DNA from 2 places in the Arthrobacter sp. 05N425 genome. Region 2 is predicted to be linked to the other one. Evidence: predicted binding sites of a transcription regulator. Region 2 holds the regulator's gene; the other holds the start of a gene.

Region 1 (9,163 bases), on a different contig from region 2:
CCGCAACGCGGGATTCCTCCTCCAGTTCGCTGAAGAGATCCGGCTCAGCGAAAAGGCTGGATTCGCCGAACAGCGTCGGCTCAGCGATCAGTTCCCGCGTTCCGGCGTGAGCGGACGATGCCTGCCGGGACTGCGCCGGGGCTGAGGCCGGGGCCGGCGCGGCCGAAGCCTGCTGCGCGGCGGGGGCAGTCTGCACGCCGGTGGCGGCAACGTCTCCGGCTCGGACGAAGCCGGGGCCCTGCCGGGCCGCGACGCCCTGCTGGTAGGCGGTGGCGGCGGCCCTGGCGCGGTCATCCGCGGCCTCGTTGAGGTCGTGGCCGGCGTGTCCGCGGACCCATTCGAAGGTGTACTTGCGTCCGGTGAGCGCCTGATCGATCTCCTTGAGCAGCTCAACGTTGAGCACCGGCTTGCCGTCGGACTTCCGCCAGCCTTTACGCTTCCAGCCGGGCATCCACTTGGTCACCGAGTTGATGACGTACTGGCTGTCGCACAGAATGTGCAGGTCCTCGCCCGGAAGGTGCGCCGTGGCCCGGAAGAGGTCCAGGACGGCCATCAGCTCCCCCTGGTTGTTGGTCCCGTGCGGCCACCCGCCGGCCCGCCAGCAGTCGTCGTTCACGTACCAGGCCCATCCGGCCGGGCCGGGATTTCCTAAAGCCGAACCGTCGGCCGCTGCTGTAATCGTCACTGCACCATCCTGCCAGACCTCCGCCGCCCGACGCTCCCGCACCACCGGCACTGGCACCGGCGCCGACACCGGGCAAGGGCACCCCACCAACCGAGAGAACGTCCGGCCGACCACCGCACCACCTGAGGGGCGGTGCCCCGGGGCGGGAGGGTTTGACGCCGACGGCGGCCCCACCAGTGGTGGGACCGCCGTCGTCGAACGTGCCGTCGCTGACGGAGAACCGTCAGTTCAGGCGTTCAGGGCTTGGTAGCCGGGTGGTTAGAAACCGCCCATGCCGCCCATGCCGCCCATGTCGTCGCCGCCGCCCATGGCCGGGGAGTTCTTCTCCGGCTTGTCGGCCACAACGGCCTCGGTGGTGAGGAACAGGCCGGCGATGGAAGCCGCGTTCTGCAGGGCCGAGCGGGTGACCTTGACCGGGTCGTTGATGCCGGCAGCGAGCAGGTCGACGTACTCGCCGGTTGCTGCGTTCAGGCCGTGGCCCGCGGGCAGGCCGCGGACCTTGTCCACCACAACGCCGGGCTCGAGGCCGGCGTTGAAGGCGATCTGCTTCAGCGGGGCGTCGATGGCTACGCGCACGATGTTCGCGCCGGTTGCCTCGTCACCTTCGAGCTGCAGGTTGGCGAACGCCTTGGCGCCGGCCTGGATCAGGGCCACGCCACCGCCGGCGACGATGCCCTCTTCGACAGCAGCCTTGGCGTTGCGGACAGCGTCCTCGATGCGGTGCTTGCGTTCCTTGAGCTCAACCTCGGTTGCGGCACCGGCCTTGATGACTGCAACGCCGCCGGCCAGCTTGGCCAGGCGTTCCTGCAGCTTCTCGCGGTCGTAGTCGGAATCGGAGTTCTCGATCTCGGCGCGGATCTGGGACACACGGCCGGCGATCTGGTCGGCGTCGCCGGCACCTTCGACGATGGTGGTCTCGTCCTTGGTGACAACAACCTTGCGTGCCTTGCCCAGCAGTTCGAGGCCGGCGGTCTCAAGCTTGAGGCCGACTTCCTCGGAGATGACCTGGCCGCCGGTGAGGATGGCGATGTCGGCCAGCTGTGCCTTACGGCGGTCACCGAAGCCCGGAGCCTTGACGGCGACGGACTTGAAGGTGCCGCGGATCTTGTTCACGATCAGGGTGGCCAGGGCCTCGCCCTCGATGTCCTCGGCGATGATCAGCAGCGGCTTGTTGGACTGCATGACCTTTTCGAGGACTGCAACCAGTTCCTTGACGTTGGAGATCTTGGAGTTGACGATCAGGATGTACGGATCCTCGAGGACCGTTTCCTGACGCTCGGCGTCGGTGACGAAGTAGGCCGAGATGTAGCCCTTGTCGAAACGCATGCCCTCAGTGAGCTCCAGCTCGAGGCCGAAGGTGTTCGACTCCTCGACGGTGATGACGCCTTCCTTGCCGACCTTGTCCAGGGCTTCGGCAATCAGGGCGCCAATTTCGTTGTCACCGGCGGAGATGGACGCGGTGGCGGCGATCTCTTCCTTGGTTTCGATTTCCTTGGCAGAAGCCAGGAGCTCGCGGGTGACCGCTTCAACAGCCTTCTCGATGCCGCGCTTGAGGGACAGCGGGTCAGCGCCGGCCGCGACGTTGCGCAGGCCTTCCTTGACGAGGGCCTGGGCCAGCACGGTTGCCGTGGTGGTACCGTCACCGGCGACGTCGTCAGTCTTCTTGGCAACTTCCTTGACCAGCTCGGCGCCGATCTTCTCGTAAGGGTCGTCCAGCTCGATCTCCTTGGCGATGGAGACACCATCGTTGGTGATCGTGGGGGCGCCCCACTTCTTTTCGAGGACGACGTTGCGTCCACGCGGGCCGAGGGTGACCTTGACGGCGTCGGCGAGGATGTTCAGGCCCCGCTCAAGACCGCGGCGTGCCTCTTCATCAAATGCAATGATCTTGGCCATAACGGCAGTAGTCCTTTCGGGACAGTCGTTAAGAATGAACCTTGCGCTGCGGTGCCCGCGACGGACGATTCCAACCCGGCAGCCTCTGTACGCCGCCGGGCCGGGGATCTCACCCCAGCCAGGTATTTCTCTCGCTCCCGGTCCGTCCGCCGCCTCCACGCGACCGGCCGAACCGGGGCGTCGAGTTAGCAGTCAATACGCGGGAGTGCTAACTCCATAATTAGCACTCCCCCGGGGAGAGTGCAAGCAGTGGTGAGGTCAGGGTGCGCCCCGCCGGGCGCTCTTCGCTAGGAGCGATCAGGAGCCGGCGCTGCGGGCCGTTTCGCTGCCGGTCATCTCGGCGTTGTTGTCCGGGCCATAGCTGTAGACCATGTAGGCGGCGGCGGTGACGTCGCCGTTGCTGTCGAAGTTGATCGGGCCGGAGGCGCCGTCGTAGTCGGGGCGCTTGCCGGCGCGGAGCGCGGCCACGCATTCCTGGTAGGACTTGCAGGCCGCGGCTTCCCCGGACGGGGCCCCGGTGCCGGCAGCCGTTCCGCCGGACACTGCGACCAGCTTCGAGGCGATGGAGGTCCCAGCGTCGTCCTCCGCCGCGGCGGCGGCGAGGGCGGCGAGGTTGACGGCGTCGTACGTCTCGGCGGCAAACGCCATGTCCTTCAGGCCCGGGTCGACGGCCACGAGTTCCGCCTGGAAGTGCGCGGAGGGGAACGTGCCCGGCAGGACCCCGCGGGCGCCGTCCAGCGCCTTGGAGCCAAGGCCGTCGCCGTACTGGTTTACGGCCCCGTCGCTGAGGATGAGCTTCTTTCCGGACAGTCCCGCGTTGTTGAGCTCGGCGATGGCGCCCTGGGCACCGTCCCGGGCCACCAGCACGACGGCGTCCGGCGAGGCAGCCTTGGCCGCCGCGGCCGCCTGTTGCGCCTGACCGGCCTTGAATTCAGCGTCGACGGAGGTGCCCAGGCCCGCGGCCTTCGCGGCCGCCGAGACGGCCACGGAGACGTCCTTGCCGTAGTCGCCTTCCTCGTGCACCACGGCAAGGGTCTTGGCGCCGCCGTCCTGGGCGAGCTTGACCAGGACCGAGGCCTGCGCGATGTCGGCGGCCGCGGTCCGGAAGTAGTAGCCGCCGCTCTTGTACGAGCTGAGTCCCGGCGCGGTGTTGGCCGGTGAAATGAGGGCGACTTTGGCGCGGGAGAGGACGTCGATGGCGCCGGCGGCGCGGCTGGAGTCGGTGGGCCCGATCACGACGTCGGCCTTGGCCGCCACCAGGTCCTTGGCCTGGGCCGCGGTGTCCGTACCGATGGACTCCGGCAGCAGTTCCACGGGCTTGCCCTTGTGGCCGCCCGCCGCGTTGATTTCCTTGACCGCCAGCTTCGCCGCCGCCAGTTGGGGCGGATTGAGGAAGTCCTGCCGGCCGGTGTTGTCCAGGATCAGGCCGATCCGCAGCGTTCCGTCGCCGCTCGCCTCCGCGGCATCCACCCGGGCATTGCCGGTGGGACCGGCGCAGGCGGCCAGCGCCACGGCTGCGGCCACGCCGGCGGCCGCTGCACGGCTGAACCGCCGGAGCTTGCGCCGGCGGCCATCGCTCTTCGGGGCAGCTGCCGCAGCGGAGACTGCCACTAGGCGGGCCGGACGCTTTCGGCCTGCGGGCCCTTTTCGCCCTCGCCGACTTCCAGTTCCACCCGCTGGCCTTCAGCCAAAGCACGGTAGCCTTCGCCCGCGATCGCGGACCAGTGCACGAAGACGTCGGCCCCGGAGCTGTCGACGGTGATGAACCCGTAGCCCTTTTCGGCGTTGAACCACTTGACGGTCCCCAGTGCCATGTTCTCCACACTTTCAGCTAGCTTGCGAACGGCCCACCCCAATGTGCGCCGCGTTATGCGAAATGAAGTCCGCAGACACTCTACCCACAGCCTTCCACCGGTGCCCGGGCAGGGTCCCGGCCCGGCCGGGAATAGTTATTCAGGCGTAACCGAAGCCGGCGGCCAGCCTGGGGCTAATTGAAACCGGGGCCGAGGACGATGACCAGCGGCATCTGGAATTCCGCCGAATCCACCAGGGTGCCAATCCCGAGGAGGGAACCCAACTCTGCGGCGTTGGCCTTCTGCGCCGGGCCGTTGTAGAAGACGACCGAGGTCTGCTGGGGGGCGCCGCCCCAGTTGCCGAGCGGGCCCTGGACCCATCCGGCGGCGGAGATCCTGGAGCCGACGCGACCGGCCAAGCCCGGCGTCGTGGTGCCGTTGTAGATCGCCACGGGCTGGGTCTTGTCAAGCTTCTGGTCCCCGGACTGGTCCGCGGCGGCGCTCGGCGTTGCAGAAGCGGAGGGCTTGGAGCCCGCGGGGGCGAGGCTCCCGGTCGGCTGGCTGCTGGGGGACGGCTTCGAGCCGGCGGACGTTGTGGGTGCCTGCGACGCCGCGGCGTTGTTGCTGGCCTGGTCCGCGGTCATGGCCGAGCCACCGGCGGGACCAAAGCCCAGTTTGGGCAGCAGAAGGAAGGCGACGAGGCCGACTACCAGGGCCGCGGCGCCGGTGGCGAGGACGGGGCCCAGCCGGCGGGCACCGGGAGCGGCGACCGTCCGGTGGACACCCTGGCGCGTGGAGGCCTCCGGGACCCGATCAAATTCATCCCGTGCGTACTTGGTCATGGTAAAACGACGTCCTTGCTGATTTCTGGCTGATGGCCCGACGCCGGAATCCGCGCGAAATTCCGCGCTTCCGGCCGGACCTCACGTGCTCTTAAGCGTCCGAGCCCAAACGGCGTGCAGTGCGGGCACGTTGTCGTGACGTACGTAGTCTACGCAATCTCTTCACCAGCATGGGATCGTGGGCCAGCGCCGCCTCGGTGTCGATCAGGGCGTTGAGGATCTGGTAGTAGTGCGTGGCGGAGAGGTCAAAGAGTTCCCGGATGGCTTGTTCCTTGGCGCCGGCGTACTTCCACCACTGCCGCTCCAAGGCAAGCATCTGCTGCTCCCGGCTGCTCAACGGCGAGTCTTCGGAGACTGCCGCCAGCACGGCGTCGGCGTCATCCGCCGACAGGTACTCGGGTGCTGCTTCGGCCACTGCACACTCCCTGGCTCGTTCCGATAGGTCTCCCCCACATGTTACGGCCGAATAACAGGCTTGTCATTTAGCCGGCCCGGCCGGCTGCCCGGGCTCCTGCGAGAATGAAGCCGTGCCTGATTCATCTAATCCCGACGCGCTCTTCGAACTTGACCCCGCCGCAGAGGCGGTGGACCTCGCGGCGATGGCGCACCTCCCCTTGGACGGGCTGGTGGCGCCGGACTGGGCCGCGGCGCTGGCACCGGTCGAGGGACAGCTGCGGTCGGTCCTCGCGTTCCTCGCCGCCGAGACGGCCGACGGCCATGAGGTGCTGCCGGCGCCGTCGAACATCCTCCGGGCCTTCCGGCAGCCGCTCTCCGGCGTGCGGGTTCTGATTGTGGGCCAGGACCCCTACCCCACACCGGGTCACGCCGTCGGGCTGTCCTTCGCGGTGGATGGCGGCACCCGGCCGATCCCGCGCAGTCTCGCCAATATCTACAAGGAGCTCGACGCCGACCTCGGGCTGCCGCCCCGCGTCCACGGTGATCTCAGCCGGTGGGCGGAGCAGGGGGTGCTGCTGCTCAACCGAGTCCTAAGCGTCCGGGCCGGAGCAGCCGGTTCGCACCGGAACAAGGGCTGGGAGGCCGTCACGGCGGCCGCCATCAGGGCCGTCGCGCAGCGGCGCCGAGACGACGGCAGCCCCGCGCCGCTCGTGGTGGTCCTCTGGGGCAAGGACGCGGAGGGCGTGCGGCCGCTGCTGGGCTCGGCCGCCGTGATCGCCAGCGCCCACCCCAGCCCGCTCTCGGCCTCGCGCGGGTTCTTCGGCTCACGGCCCTTCAGCCGCGCCAATGACCTGCTCACCGCCCAGGGTGACGGCACCGTGGACTGGGAACTGCCGCCGCTGCCCTGACCCGGTTCTTGGCTAGGCTTAGCTCCATGACTTCCGTCCCCGCCACCACCACCGCCAACCGGAACTCCCGGCCGCAGACCAACCTCACGGTCCTGCGCCGCGAGCAGCTCTCGCCGCACATGGTCCGGATCGTCGCCGGCGGCCCGGGTTTCGCTGCCTTCGTCAACAACGGTTACGTGGACCGGTACGTCAAGATCGCGTTTCCGCAGCCGGGGGTCGACTATCCGCAGCCGCTGGATCTCTGGGCCATCCGGGAGTCCCACCCGCGGGAAGAGTGGCCGCACACCCGGACCTACACCGTCCGTTGGGTCGACGAGGCGGCGGGCGAGCTGGCGATCGACTTCGTCATCCACGGCGATGAGGGCCTGGCCGGGCCGTGGGCTGCCTCCGCACAGGCCGGGGACAGCCTTGTCTTCACCGGGCCGGGCGGGGGCTACAACCCTGACCCGGCGGCGGACTGGTACCTCTTCGCGGGCGACGAGTCCGCCCTGCCGGCGATCAGCGCCGCGATCGAGTCACTCCCCCGGGATGCCCGCGGTCTGGCCTTCCTGGAGGTGGACAGCGACGCCGACGTCCTGGCGATCGACGCCCCGCCCGGGGTGGAACTGCGCTGGCTGCTGCGCCGCGGGACTCCGGCCGGAAACGGGACCCTGCTGGTGGACGCCGTACGCGGCGCGCAGTGGCCCGAGGGCCGAGTGCAGGTCTTCGCGCACGGGGAGCGCGGCTACATGAAGGGCCTGCGCCCGGTGTTCTTTGCCGACCGTGGCCTCGAACGTGGCCAGGTCTCGCTCTCCGGGTATTGGGCCAGTGGCCGGGTAGAGGACGACTTCCAGGCCGAAAAGAAGCTGCCGATCGGCAAGATCTAGCCAGCCATCCCCGGCTGACGCGGGCTGGCGCCGCGGAGTTTCCCCACTTTTGCCGCCACGACGCCGGGACAGGCCGGCGCGGCGGGCTGACACGCCGTCGGAGCCCGGCGAAGGTGGGGAAACCCAGCGCACCAGGCCGGGGGCAGACGAGCCATCTCCGCCGTCGTTAGCGGCGGCGGGCGCGGCGCCGCTCGTTGCTGGCCAGGCTCCGGGTCAACGGCCGGGCGAGGGTGTCGCCGAGCACAATGCCGGCCGCGACGCCGAGCACGATTGCCCCGGCATTGAGCATCCCGCCGGCTCCCATCAGGATCTCGGACTCTTCGATCGTCAATACATACATGGAACGGAATATAGTCAGCCCCGGCAGCAGGATGAGCGCCGCGGGCACCGCCACGACCAGCTGCGGGGCCCCCATCCGGAGTGCGACCACGCGGGCCAGGAGGCCGATGACCACGGCGGCGAGGGCCGGGGCGAACCGGGGACCGATCCCGATGGCTGTTCCCCCGATCAGCACCAGATGACCCACGACGCCGACGGCCGCCGTCGGCAGCAACAGCTTCAGGGAGGTCTGCTCGGTGACGCCGATCGCGACGACCGCGATGGCCACCAGCGGCACCAGCACCCACAAAGGATACTTCGGCGGGAATGTTTCGGTGACGTCAATGGACTGCATCCCGGTCATCGCCCCCACCACAAAGCCGACGGCGATCCCGGAGACCAGCGCGCCGAAGGTCAGCATGGTGGACAGGAACCGGCCGGCCGCGGTCACCGGGAAGCCGTTGATGGCGTCCTGCACCGAGGAGACGAGCCGACCGGTGGGCAGCAGCAGGAGGATTCCGCCGACCACCACGATGGCGGGGGCGATCTGGATTCCCAGCGGGCTGCCGAAGCGCCAGAGCAGCAGGGCGATCAGGGTGACGACGAAGGAACAGGACGCCGTGATGAAGAAGTCCGGGGTGCGCCAGCGGCCCAGTTGCCGCGCCAGCAGGCTGATCAGCAGGTTGGACAGGAAGGCGATGCCGGACGCGGCCACCCCGCCGCCCAGCACGCCGACGAACACCGCGGAGAAGACGCCGAAGGCCACGGTGACCATCCAGCGCGGGAATGGCTTCGAGCTGTGCGTGATCTCTTCGAGCCGGCGCACCGCTTCCTCGCGGCCCACTCCGCCGGCCACGATGTCCGTGACCAACTGGTGGACCTGGGCGAGGCCGGCGTAGTTGTTGGTCCAGGACCGCACCACGCGCAGCAGCGTAATGGGTGTCTGGTCCTTCGGGGCATAGTTGATGGCCACCGACTGGTTGGTGATGTCCACCTCGATGTTCTTCAGCCCCAGCGCGGCGGTAATGGCGATGATGCTGGTTTCCACTTCGAGGGCACCGGCGCCGTAGCGGAACATCGATTCGGCCAGCTTGAGGGCAAAGTCGATGGTCTTGCGGGCGGAGGTGTCCACGCCTCCGACCTGGATCATCGGGTTGGCGTACGGGCTGCCGGCCAGCCGGTCGACGATGCTCAGCGGTGCCGTCGGCGGGTTCTCACCTTGGACCAGCCTGCGGAGCATGCGTTTGGCGGCGGCGTTCTGGCGCACCTGCAGGGGCGACATCGGCTCGGTCCGGGGCAGGCCGTCCGTCTGCGGCCCGCGGCGGCCGTCGGGTGGTTTGGTCATTCCGGCCTCCTCATTTCACCTTGCGGGCGGTCTAGTAGAACTGCTGGCCCGTGCGCCGCGTGTACAGCTGGCGGGCGACGCGCTCCCCGGCGGCCATCCAGGCCTTGTACTTCA
Region 2 (9,163 bases):
CGCCAGTCCAAGGTCGGCGACACCGTGACCAACCTGGCTAAGCCCGCCACCGACTCCCTGCCCGGCTACGCCGACGCCAAGCCGATGGTGTTCTCCGGCCTCTATCCGCTGGACGGCACCGACTACCCGGTGCTCCGTGACGCGCTGGAGAAGCTGATGCTCAACGACGCCGCCCTGGTCTACGAGCCGGAGACGTCCGCCGCGCTGGGCTTCGGCTTCCGCGTCGGCTTCCTGGGCCTGCTGCACCTGGAAATCACCCGCGAGCGGCTCGAACGGGAGTACAAGCTGGACCTGATCTCCACCGCCCCGAACGTGGAGTACGAGGTGACGCTGGAGGACAAGAAGGTCGTCCACGTGACCAACCCCAGCGAATACCCCACCGGTAAGGTCTCCGAGGTCCGCGAGCCGATGGTCTCCGCCACGATTCTGGCGCCCAACGAGTTCGTCGGCGCCATTATGGAGCTGTGCCAGAGCCGCCGCGGCGTCATGGGCGGCATGGACTACCTCTCCGAGGACCGGGTGGAGATCCGCTACCGCCTGCCGCTGGCCGAAATCGTCTTCGACTTCTTCGACATCCTGAAGTCCAAGACCCGCGGCTACGGCTCGCTGGACTGGAAGGCCGATGGCGACCAGGTCGCCGATCTGGTCAAGGTGGACATCATGCTCCAGGGCGAACAGGTCGACGCCTTCAGCGCCATCACCCACCGCGACAAGGCCTATGCCTACGGTGTAATGATGACCGGCAAGCTGCGCGAACTCATCCCGCGGCAGCAGTTCGAGGTGCCGATCCAGGCTGCCATCGGCTCCCGGATCATCGCCCGCGAAAGCATCCGGGCCATCCGCAAGGACGTCCTGGCCAAGTGCTACGGCGGCGACATCACCCGAAAGCGCAAGCTGCTGGAGAAGCAGAAGGAAGGCAAGAAGCGCATGAAGATGGTGGGCCGCGTCGAGGTCCCGCAGGAGGCCTTCATCGCCGCACTCACCACGGACGAGTCCAAGGACAAGGCCAAGAAGTAGCCATGCCAAGTGCGCTTCCCCTCGGTGACCCCGCGCCGTCGGACGGGCTGCTGCCCGGCCAGGCGCTGGAGGGCGCCGCGGACCGGGCCTTCGGGCTCTACGTCCACATTCCGTTCTGCGCCGTGCGCTGCGGCTACTGCGACTTCAACACGTACACCGCCACGGAACTCGGCGGCGGCGCCTCGCAGGACGCCTACGCGGACACCGCCGTCGCGGAAGTGGACTTCGCCGGGCGGGCGTTGAAAGCCTCCGGCCTCCCGGAGCGCCGGCTCAGCACGGTGTTCTTCGGCGGCGGCACCCCCACGCTTCTCCCGGCCGGGGACCTGGCCCGCATCCTGGCCGCCGCGATCGACACCTGGGGCCTCGAGCCCGGCGCCGAGGTCACCACGGAAGCCAACCCGGATTCGGTCACGCCCGAATCCCTGCAATTGCTCGCCGACGCCGGCTTCACCCGGGTCTCCTTCGGCATGCAGTCCGCGGTGCCCCACGTGCTCAAGGTCCTCGACCGCACCCACACGCCCAGCCGTGTGCCGCAGGTGGTCCAGTGGGCGCGTGAGGCGGGCCTCGCGGTCAGCCTGGACCTGATCTACGGCACCCCGGGGGAGTCGCTGGAGGACTGGCGCTCCTCCCTGGAGACCGCACTGTCCTACGGCCCGGACCACATCAGCGCCTACGCGCTGATCGTCGAGGAGGGCACGAAACTCGCCGCCCAGATCCGGCGCGGCGAGGTTCCGGGGATCGACGACGACGACCATGCCGCCAAATACGAACTGGCCGATGAACTGATCTCCGCGGCCGGGCTGGGCTGGTATGAAGTAAGCAACTGGGCGCGCACGCCGGACCAGGCCTGTCGCCATAACCTGGCCTACTGGCGCGGGGATGACTGGTGGGGCATCGGCCCCGGAGCGCATTCGCACGTCGGCGGGGTCCGCTGGTGGAACGTCAAGCACCCCACGGCCTACGCCGGTAGGCTCGCGGCAGGCGTCTCGCCCGCGGCCGGGCGGGAGACTCTCGACGCCGAGACCCGCAACGTGGAGCGCGTCATGCTCGAAGCCAGGCTGGTCACCGGCCTGGAAATCCCGAGTCTGGGCGGGCTGGGGGATACCGGACGGCACGCGGTCGCCGGACTGATCGCCGACGGGCTCGTTGAGCCTGCGGAAGCGTTCAAGGGCCGGCTGGTGCTCACGCTCAAGGGCCGGCTCCTAGCCGACGCCGTGGTCCGCCGGATCCTCCCGGACTAGGTAGTCAGCCCATGCGGGCCGGAAGTGTCCGATCGCGTTGGGCGCGCGGGCCGGAAATGTCCGTTCGCGCTACTTGATCCAGCGGAGGTTGTACTCGTAGCGGTGCGGCTGGCCGCGGTTGACGTGGATGCCGGCGGCCACCGAGAAGCAGGCGAGGGCAATCCAGATGGCGGTCGCCAGGACTGCGAACAGGTTGCCCACCACCGGGACGAAGACCAGCAGATTGGCTACCACCGCAGCGATGGTGGGCGGAAGCGTAAAGTTCAGCGCCTCCTTCGACTCCTGCGCCGTGAACGGGCCGCGGTCCTTGAAGATCAGGTAGATCAGCAGCGCGGGAATGCAACCCAGAATGCCGCCAAAGTGCGCCAGGGTGGCCCATTGCCGGTCCTCGCTTGCCGTCAACGGCAGAGCATTTGCGGGAACGCCATGGTACTGCGACTGGCCATGGCCGGCCTGGTGATCCGTGTGTTCGCGTGCGTCTTCTGCCACGTTTCGTCCTTTGGATTGCGGTGGAGCGTAGGTACCTGTACGAGCCGCGGCCGCAACAGAATGCAGCGGCCGCCCTACCAAGAATACTTGCTCGGACCGCGAACTAAAGCACGAGGAGGCGGCTACGGCACCGTGAGGAAGTCGATGACCTCTTCGACCCGGCCCAGCAGGGAGGGCTCCAGGTCCGCGTAGCTGCGGACCGCGCCGAGGAGTTTCTGCCAGCCCAGGCCGATGTCCTCCTTGGTGCTGTGCGGCCAGCCGAAGGCCGTCAGGATGCCGGTCTTCCAGTCCACCCCGCGCGGAATCACCGGCCACCGCTCAATGCCCAGGGCGGCAGGGCGGATGGCCTGCCAGACGTCGACGTACGGGTGCCCGACGATCAGCACGTTGCCGGCCGCGCCCGGGGAGGCCATCACCGCGTCGGCGATTCGCGACTCCTTCGAGTCTGGAACAACGTGGTCCACCAGGACGCCGAGGCGACGGCCGGGGCCGGGCCGGAACTCCTTCACGGCGGCAGCGAGGTCGTCGATGCCGTGCAGCGGCTCGACCACGATGCCCTCGACGCGGAGGTCGTCACCCCAGACTTTCTCGACGAGTTCGGCGTCGTGCTTGCCTTCCACCCAGATCCGGCTGGCCTTCGCGACCTGGGCACGCTGTCCCTCCACCCGGACCGAACCGGAGGCGGTGCGCGCGCCGACTCCGGCACCCGCCGCGGGAACCCGCGGGGCGGGCGGCATCAGCCGGATGGGCTGGCCCTCGAGCAGGAAGCCGAAGCCGAGGCGGAAGGATCGGGACTTGCCGCGCCGGTCCTCGAGGGCCACGACGTGCATGCCGCCGGACTTCTCCACCCGGGTTACGGCGCCCACCCAGCCGGACTGCACGTCCTCCAGCACCATGCCGCGCTCCACCGGGATCTCGGGCAGCTGGGCCTTGGCGGGCGCGGAGAGATCCTGCGGGCCCCAATTCTGGTACGACATCTGCTACACACTGCTTTGCACTCGGGAATTACGGGGGACAGAACGGCGGCGCGGCCTGTGGTGTGCCGGGAAACACCAGTCCCGGGGCTCACGCCCGCAGCGAATCCAATGCTAACAACGGCGCGACTCATATTAGACTGGTTAGCACTTAGGCATGTCGAGTGCTAACCCCGGGTGTTCCTGCACGCGCGGCGGCACCGGCGAACCGATACGGGTCGATTGGAGGTGGAGAGTGAGCGAGCCACGCAAACTCGAAGTGCTGCGCGCCATCGTGGAGGACTACGTCCATTCCCGCGAGCCGGTAGGATCCAAGGCCCTGGTGGAACGGCACCATCTGGGCGTGTCCAGCGCCACGATCCGCAATGACATGGCCGCCCTGGAAGACGAGGGCCTGATCACGGCGCCGCATACCAGCGCCGGCCGGATTCCCACGGACAAGGGCTACCGCCTGTTCGTGGACCAGATTTCGGCCGTCAAACCCCTCTCTCCGGCGGAGCGCCGCGCCATCCAGGCGCTGCTCGAGGGGTCCGATGACCTCGACGACGTGCTGGACCGGACAGTGCGGCTGCTATCGCAGCTGACGAACCAGGTCGCCGTCGTGCAGTACCCGCTGTTGAGCCGGGCCCGCGTCCGGCACATCGAATTCGTGCTCCTGGCGCCGCGCAAGGTACTCACGGTCCTGATCGCGGATACGGGCAAGGTGGAACAGCGGGTGATCGACGTCGGCCAGGACTTCGGCGACGACGCCCTCGCCGAACTCCGCACCCTGTTCCTGGCCAGGCTCTCCGGCACCCCGTTGAGCTTGCTGCCCCAGTCGCTGCAGGCCGTGGTGGACAGCTGTCCGCCGGTGCGGCGGGGACCCGCCCAGGCCCTGGCCCGCGGGCTTGAATCGCTTGCCGCGAGCAGCCGCGAGGAACGGATGGTCATGGCCGGGACCGCCAACCTGGCCAGGTCCAATGTGGATTTCCCGCTGAGCATCGGACCCGTGCTCGAAGCGCTTGAAGAGCAGGTGGTGATGCTGCGCCTGCTCAGCGACATGGCGGAGGACCCGCGCGGCGTCACGGTAAGCATCGGCCGGGAGAACCCCTACGACGGCCTGTCCGAAGCGTCCGTGGTGGCCACCGGCTACGGACCGGACGCCACGGCCAAGGTCGGAGTCCTTGGCCCCACCCGGATGGACTACCCCACCACCATGGCCGCCGTCCGTGCGGTGGCCCGCTACCTTTCGCGGATCCTCGGGCCCTGACGGGCCGGATCCGGAACCGGACTTCTTGCCAACTACAGGCAGTGCCCCACTGGCAGTACAAAAAGGAAGAGATACAGACTTTGAGCAGCCACTATGACGTTCTTGGAGTCTCCCGTGAAGCCACGGGGGAAGAGATCAAGAAGGCCTACCGCAAGCTTGCGCGGACCCTGCACCCGGATGTGAACCCCGGTGATGACGCTTCCGAGCGCTTCAAGGCGGTCACCCATGCCTACGAGGTGCTTTCCGACCCGCAAAAGCGCCGGGTCTACGACACGACGGGCAACGAGAACGGGAACGACAACGGCTTCGGCGGCGGCTACGCCGGCCAGGGCTTCGCCTTCCAGGACATCTTCGAAACCTTCTTCGGCGGCGCCGGCAGCCAGGGCGGCCCCGCCTCCCGGGTGCGGCGCGGCCAGGACGCCCTGATCAGCGTCCGGATCGACCTGCGCGACGCCGTCTTCGGGGTCAACAAGAAGCTCGAAGTGGACACCGCCGTCACCTGCCCCACCTGTGAGGGTTCCTGCTGCCGCGAAGGCAGCCACCCCGAGCGCTGCGACATTTGCGGCGGCAGCGGCCAGGTCCAGCGCGCCGTGCGTTCCATCCTCGGCCAGGTCATGACCACTGCCCCCTGCGGCAGCTGCGAGGGCTTCGGCACGGTGATCAAGGATCCCTGCAACGAATGCGCCGGCCAGGGCCGCATCCGCAGCCGCCGCTCGCTTACCGTCAAGGTTCCCGCCGGCGTCGCTACCGGCACCCGCATCCAGCTCTCCGGCCAGGGTGAGGCCGGTCCTGCCGGCGGCCCGTCCGGTGACCTGTACGTCGAGATCCGGGTCAACAACGACCCCACCTACGTGCGCGAAGGCGACGACCTGCACGCTAGCCTGAACATCCCGATGACGGCGGCCGCGCTCGGCACAGAGCTGACCCTTGAGACCTTTGACGGTCAACAGGAAATCGACGTCAAGGCCGGCACCCAGTCCGGCGAGGTCATCACGCTCCGTGGCCTGGGCGTGACGCACCTGCGCGGCTACGGCCGCGGAGACCTCAAGGTCCACCTGCAGGTGGATACCCCCGCGAAGCTCGACGCCGCCCAGGAAGACCTGCTGCGCCAGCTCGCCAAACTCCGCGGCGAGCAGTTCACCGAAGGGAAGCTTGCCGCCAGCGGCGGTGTCTTCGCGAAGCTGCGGGACCGGCTCGGTAACCTGTAGCGGTGAGCAACCCGGTCTTTTTCACCCCCGCAGGCACCCTGGACCAGCTGGTCCCCGGCGCGACGTTCGTCCTCGAAGGCGCCGAGGCGCGCCACGCGGTGACGGTCAAGCGCCTGGCCGTGGGGGAGCCGGTGGACATCGCCGACGGCGCCGGCAAGCGGATCACCGGCACCGTGACGGCCGCCGCGCCGCAGGAGCTGACGGTGGAGTGCGGCGAGGTCGTGACCGAGCCAAGGCCTGACGTTCGGCTGGTGCTGGTGCAGGCCCTGGCCAAGGGCGACCGCGACGAGCTGGCGGCTGAGACCGCGACCGAATTGGGGATTGACGCCGTCGTGCCCTGGCAGGCCGAACGCTCGATCGTCCGCTGGAAACCCGAACGCGCGGCGAAGGCGCACGCCAAATGGCAGTCCGTGGTGACGGCAGCCGCGAAGCAGGCACGCCGCGCCTGGATTCCGGAGGTCCGCGCCGCGGTGGACGGCAACGGCCTGCAGGCGGCCGTAGCCGCCGCGGACCTGGCCGTGATCCTGCACGAGGACGCGGTTCGGCCCCTGCGGCAGGTGCTGGAGGCCTGGCACCAGCAGGCCGGCGACGGCGGTGTGGCCCGCGAGGTGCTCCTGATCGTGGGCCCCGAGGGCGGCATCAGCCCCCGCGAGGTCACCCGGCTGTGCGATGCGGGAGCCGTCACCGCCCTGCTGGGCCACCACGTGCTGCGTTCTTCCACCGCCGGCCCCGCCGCTACGGTGCTGGCCAGCGACGTCCTGGGACGTTGGTAGGGGCAAGCAGTAGTAGGACAGGCCAGGCGCCGCGCCCGTGCGGGTCCGCCGGGTGCCTGCCTTAGCGGAATGCCTTAGCGGACAGTGAACCCGCGGGTATCTACGTTCAGGTCCTGGACCTTGCTGCCGGGATCGACCTGCGACACGCGGACCTCATACTCACCGGGACCGAGGTTCAACGAGAGGTTGAACAGGCCGGGCTTCGAGGCATCGGCGGAGGCCGTGATGTTGCCGTCCAGATAGGGCGTCTTGCTGGCGCCGTCGACCCGCAGGATCTCCCAGCGAAGCTTGCCGCCCGGGACCGTGCTCCGGCCGGAAATCTTGACCGCGCCGTCAGCCACCTCGGTGCCCTCCTGCGGATCGATGATCCACACGGGCGCCACCATTCCGGCGCTGCGCGAGGTCGGTGAACCGAGCCGGACCCGGTTGAAGGCGACGTAGTCGGTGTGCCCGTCGACGAGGATGACGACCTGGATCTGCTGCCCGGTATCGGTCAGCCCGGCGCTGGCACCGGCGGCCGTGGCCGTGTAGACGAGCTGCTGGATCGCGCGTTCGGCCATGTCGGCGTCGACGTTGCTGTTGAACGCATCGGCGGACACGTCCACCGTGATCACGTTCTTTCCGGAAATCGAGGTGGCCAGGAGCCTGGGGTTCTGCCACGGGGTGAAGAAATCAGGGTCCAGCGGCTTCTGCGACATCATCACCCGCAGCGCCCGGGTGATCGGATTGTCCTCTTCGGACACGTCCCGGAACTCGCGGTACAAAAAGACGTTGTTGTTGCTGCGCCCGATCCAGTAGACCGGAGCCTTGTTGGAGGCCTGGGTGGATTCCAGCGGTGCGCTGGTGGTGGCGACGCCGGCGGCCGGGCCGGGGACCGTGTGGGAGGGCGTGTCGGAGTTCGTGATGCCCGGCTGGGGCGTGGCCACGCAGCCGGACAGCGCCAGGGCAGCGGGCAGCACAAGGTGCAGCAAGCCGCGGCGCGTACGCCGCCCTGCTGCTGTCTTGTTCACTCCACGCTGGCTGATTGCCCCTGTCCCTTCGCTGTGTTGCTCGCTCCGCGGGCCCGGCAGGGCCGAATCCAGCATTGCACAAGGCGCCTGCGCTCCAGTGGGGATTCCGCGCTGTCCGGCGAACTGCAACGGGAACGATATGAGGACGATATGAAGTTGATACCTAATGCCCTCCGCTCCGGCACCGGGCCGCGCTGGCGTAAGATGGAAGGACCCGCTGAAACCCGGCGCGGACGGCCCGGAACGCCGTCGGCCGGCGCCGAGGCGGCGAGACCATTTCCGAACTGGAGGGGACCAGAGGCCCACGGGCCAACACCATGACTGAAGCAGCCAACGGCAAGGCCCGGATCAGCGCGAACGAGCGCACCGCAGGGGAATTTCCCCACTCCCTCCCAGGTCTGCGGACGGAGGTGGTCCTGTTCGACAATTCCGACCAGATGGTGCAATCCCTGGGGAGCCATGACGAAGCCCTGCGCTTTATCGAAACCCAGTTCCCCAGCGTCGACTTCCATGTCCGCGGGAACGAGCTCTCCATCAGCGGCCCTGCCGCCGACGTGCCCAGGATTATGCGGCTGCTCAACGAGGTGCGCGGCCTGGTGGCGCGCGGCACGGTGATTACGCCGGTTGTCCTGCAGCAGCTCGTGTCGCTGTTGCGCACCCAGTCACTGCAGAACCCGGTGGACGTGCTCACCCACAACATCCTCTCCAGCCGCGGCAAGACCATCCGGCCCAAGACCTTGAACCAGAAGAACTATGTGGATGCCATTGACGCGAACACGGTGATCTTCGGGATCGGCCCGGCCGGCACCGGCAAGACCTACCTGGCCATGGCCAAGGCGGTCCAGGCGCTGCAGCAGAAGGAAGTCAGCCGGATCATCCTGACCCGCCCGGCCGTCGAAGCGGGGGAGCGGCTCGGCTTCCTGCCCGGCACGCTCAGTGACAAGATCGATCCCTACCTGCGTCCGCTCTACGACGCCCTGCACGACATGATGGACCCCGAGTCGATCCCGCGGCTGATGGCCGCCGGCACCATCGAGGTGGCGCCGCTGGCCTACATGCGCGGACGCACGCTCAACCACGCGTTCATCATCCTGGACGAGGCCCAGAACACCACCCCCGAGCAGATGAAGATGTTCCTCACCCGGCTGGGCTTCGGCTCCAAAATGGTCGTCACCGGCGACGTCACCCAGGTGGACCTGCCG

The links. Region 2 encodes HrcA, which represses chaperone genes, less so after heat shock. Its sites were predicted from a motif close to TTNGCACTCGNNNNNNNCGAGTGCNAA; they were not measured.
Region 1: a site for HrcA is predicted at 2,767-2,793, ahead of groL (chaperonin GroEL). Genes of this name have one in related genera too.

The regions. Positions count from the first base shown of each region.
Region 1 covers NZ_JBFTMU010000009.1:28,990-38,152, reverse strand. Annotated here, with positions in the region: gene AC1DGE_RS12660 (RNase H family protein) at 1-685, opposite strand, end outside; gene groL (chaperonin GroEL) at 944-2,581, opposite strand; gene AC1DGE_RS12650 (ABC transporter substrate-binding protein) at 2,879-4,105, opposite strand; gene AC1DGE_RS12645 (cold-shock protein) at 4,192-4,395, opposite strand; gene AC1DGE_RS12640 (LytR C-terminal domain-containing protein) at 4,569-5,216, opposite strand; gene AC1DGE_RS12635 (DUF3263 domain-containing protein) at 5,308-5,631, opposite strand; gene AC1DGE_RS12630 (uracil-DNA glycosylase) at 5,816-6,520, shown strand; gene AC1DGE_RS12625 (siderophore-interacting protein) at 6,547-7,386, shown strand; gene AC1DGE_RS12620 (threonine/serine exporter family protein) at 7,553-9,049, opposite strand; gene AC1DGE_RS12615 (lipid II:glycine glycyltransferase FemX) at 9,081-9,163, opposite strand, start outside.
Region 2 covers NZ_JBFTMU010000001.1:349,233-358,395, reverse strand. Annotated here, with positions in the region: gene lepA (translation elongation factor 4) at 1-1,017, shown strand, start outside; gene hemW (radical SAM family heme chaperone HemW) at 1,020-2,258, shown strand; gene AC1DGE_RS01630 (DUF4870 domain-containing protein) at 2,328-2,747, opposite strand; gene AC1DGE_RS01625 (DUF3097 domain-containing protein) at 2,870-3,724, opposite strand; gene hrcA (heat-inducible transcriptional repressor HrcA) at 3,957-4,970, shown strand; gene dnaJ (molecular chaperone DnaJ) at 5,051-6,178, shown strand; gene AC1DGE_RS01610 (16S rRNA (uracil(1498)-N(3))-methyltransferase) at 6,181-6,951, shown strand; gene AC1DGE_RS01605 (GerMN domain-containing protein) at 7,026-7,961, opposite strand; gene AC1DGE_RS01600 (PhoH family protein) at 8,279-9,163, shown strand, end outside.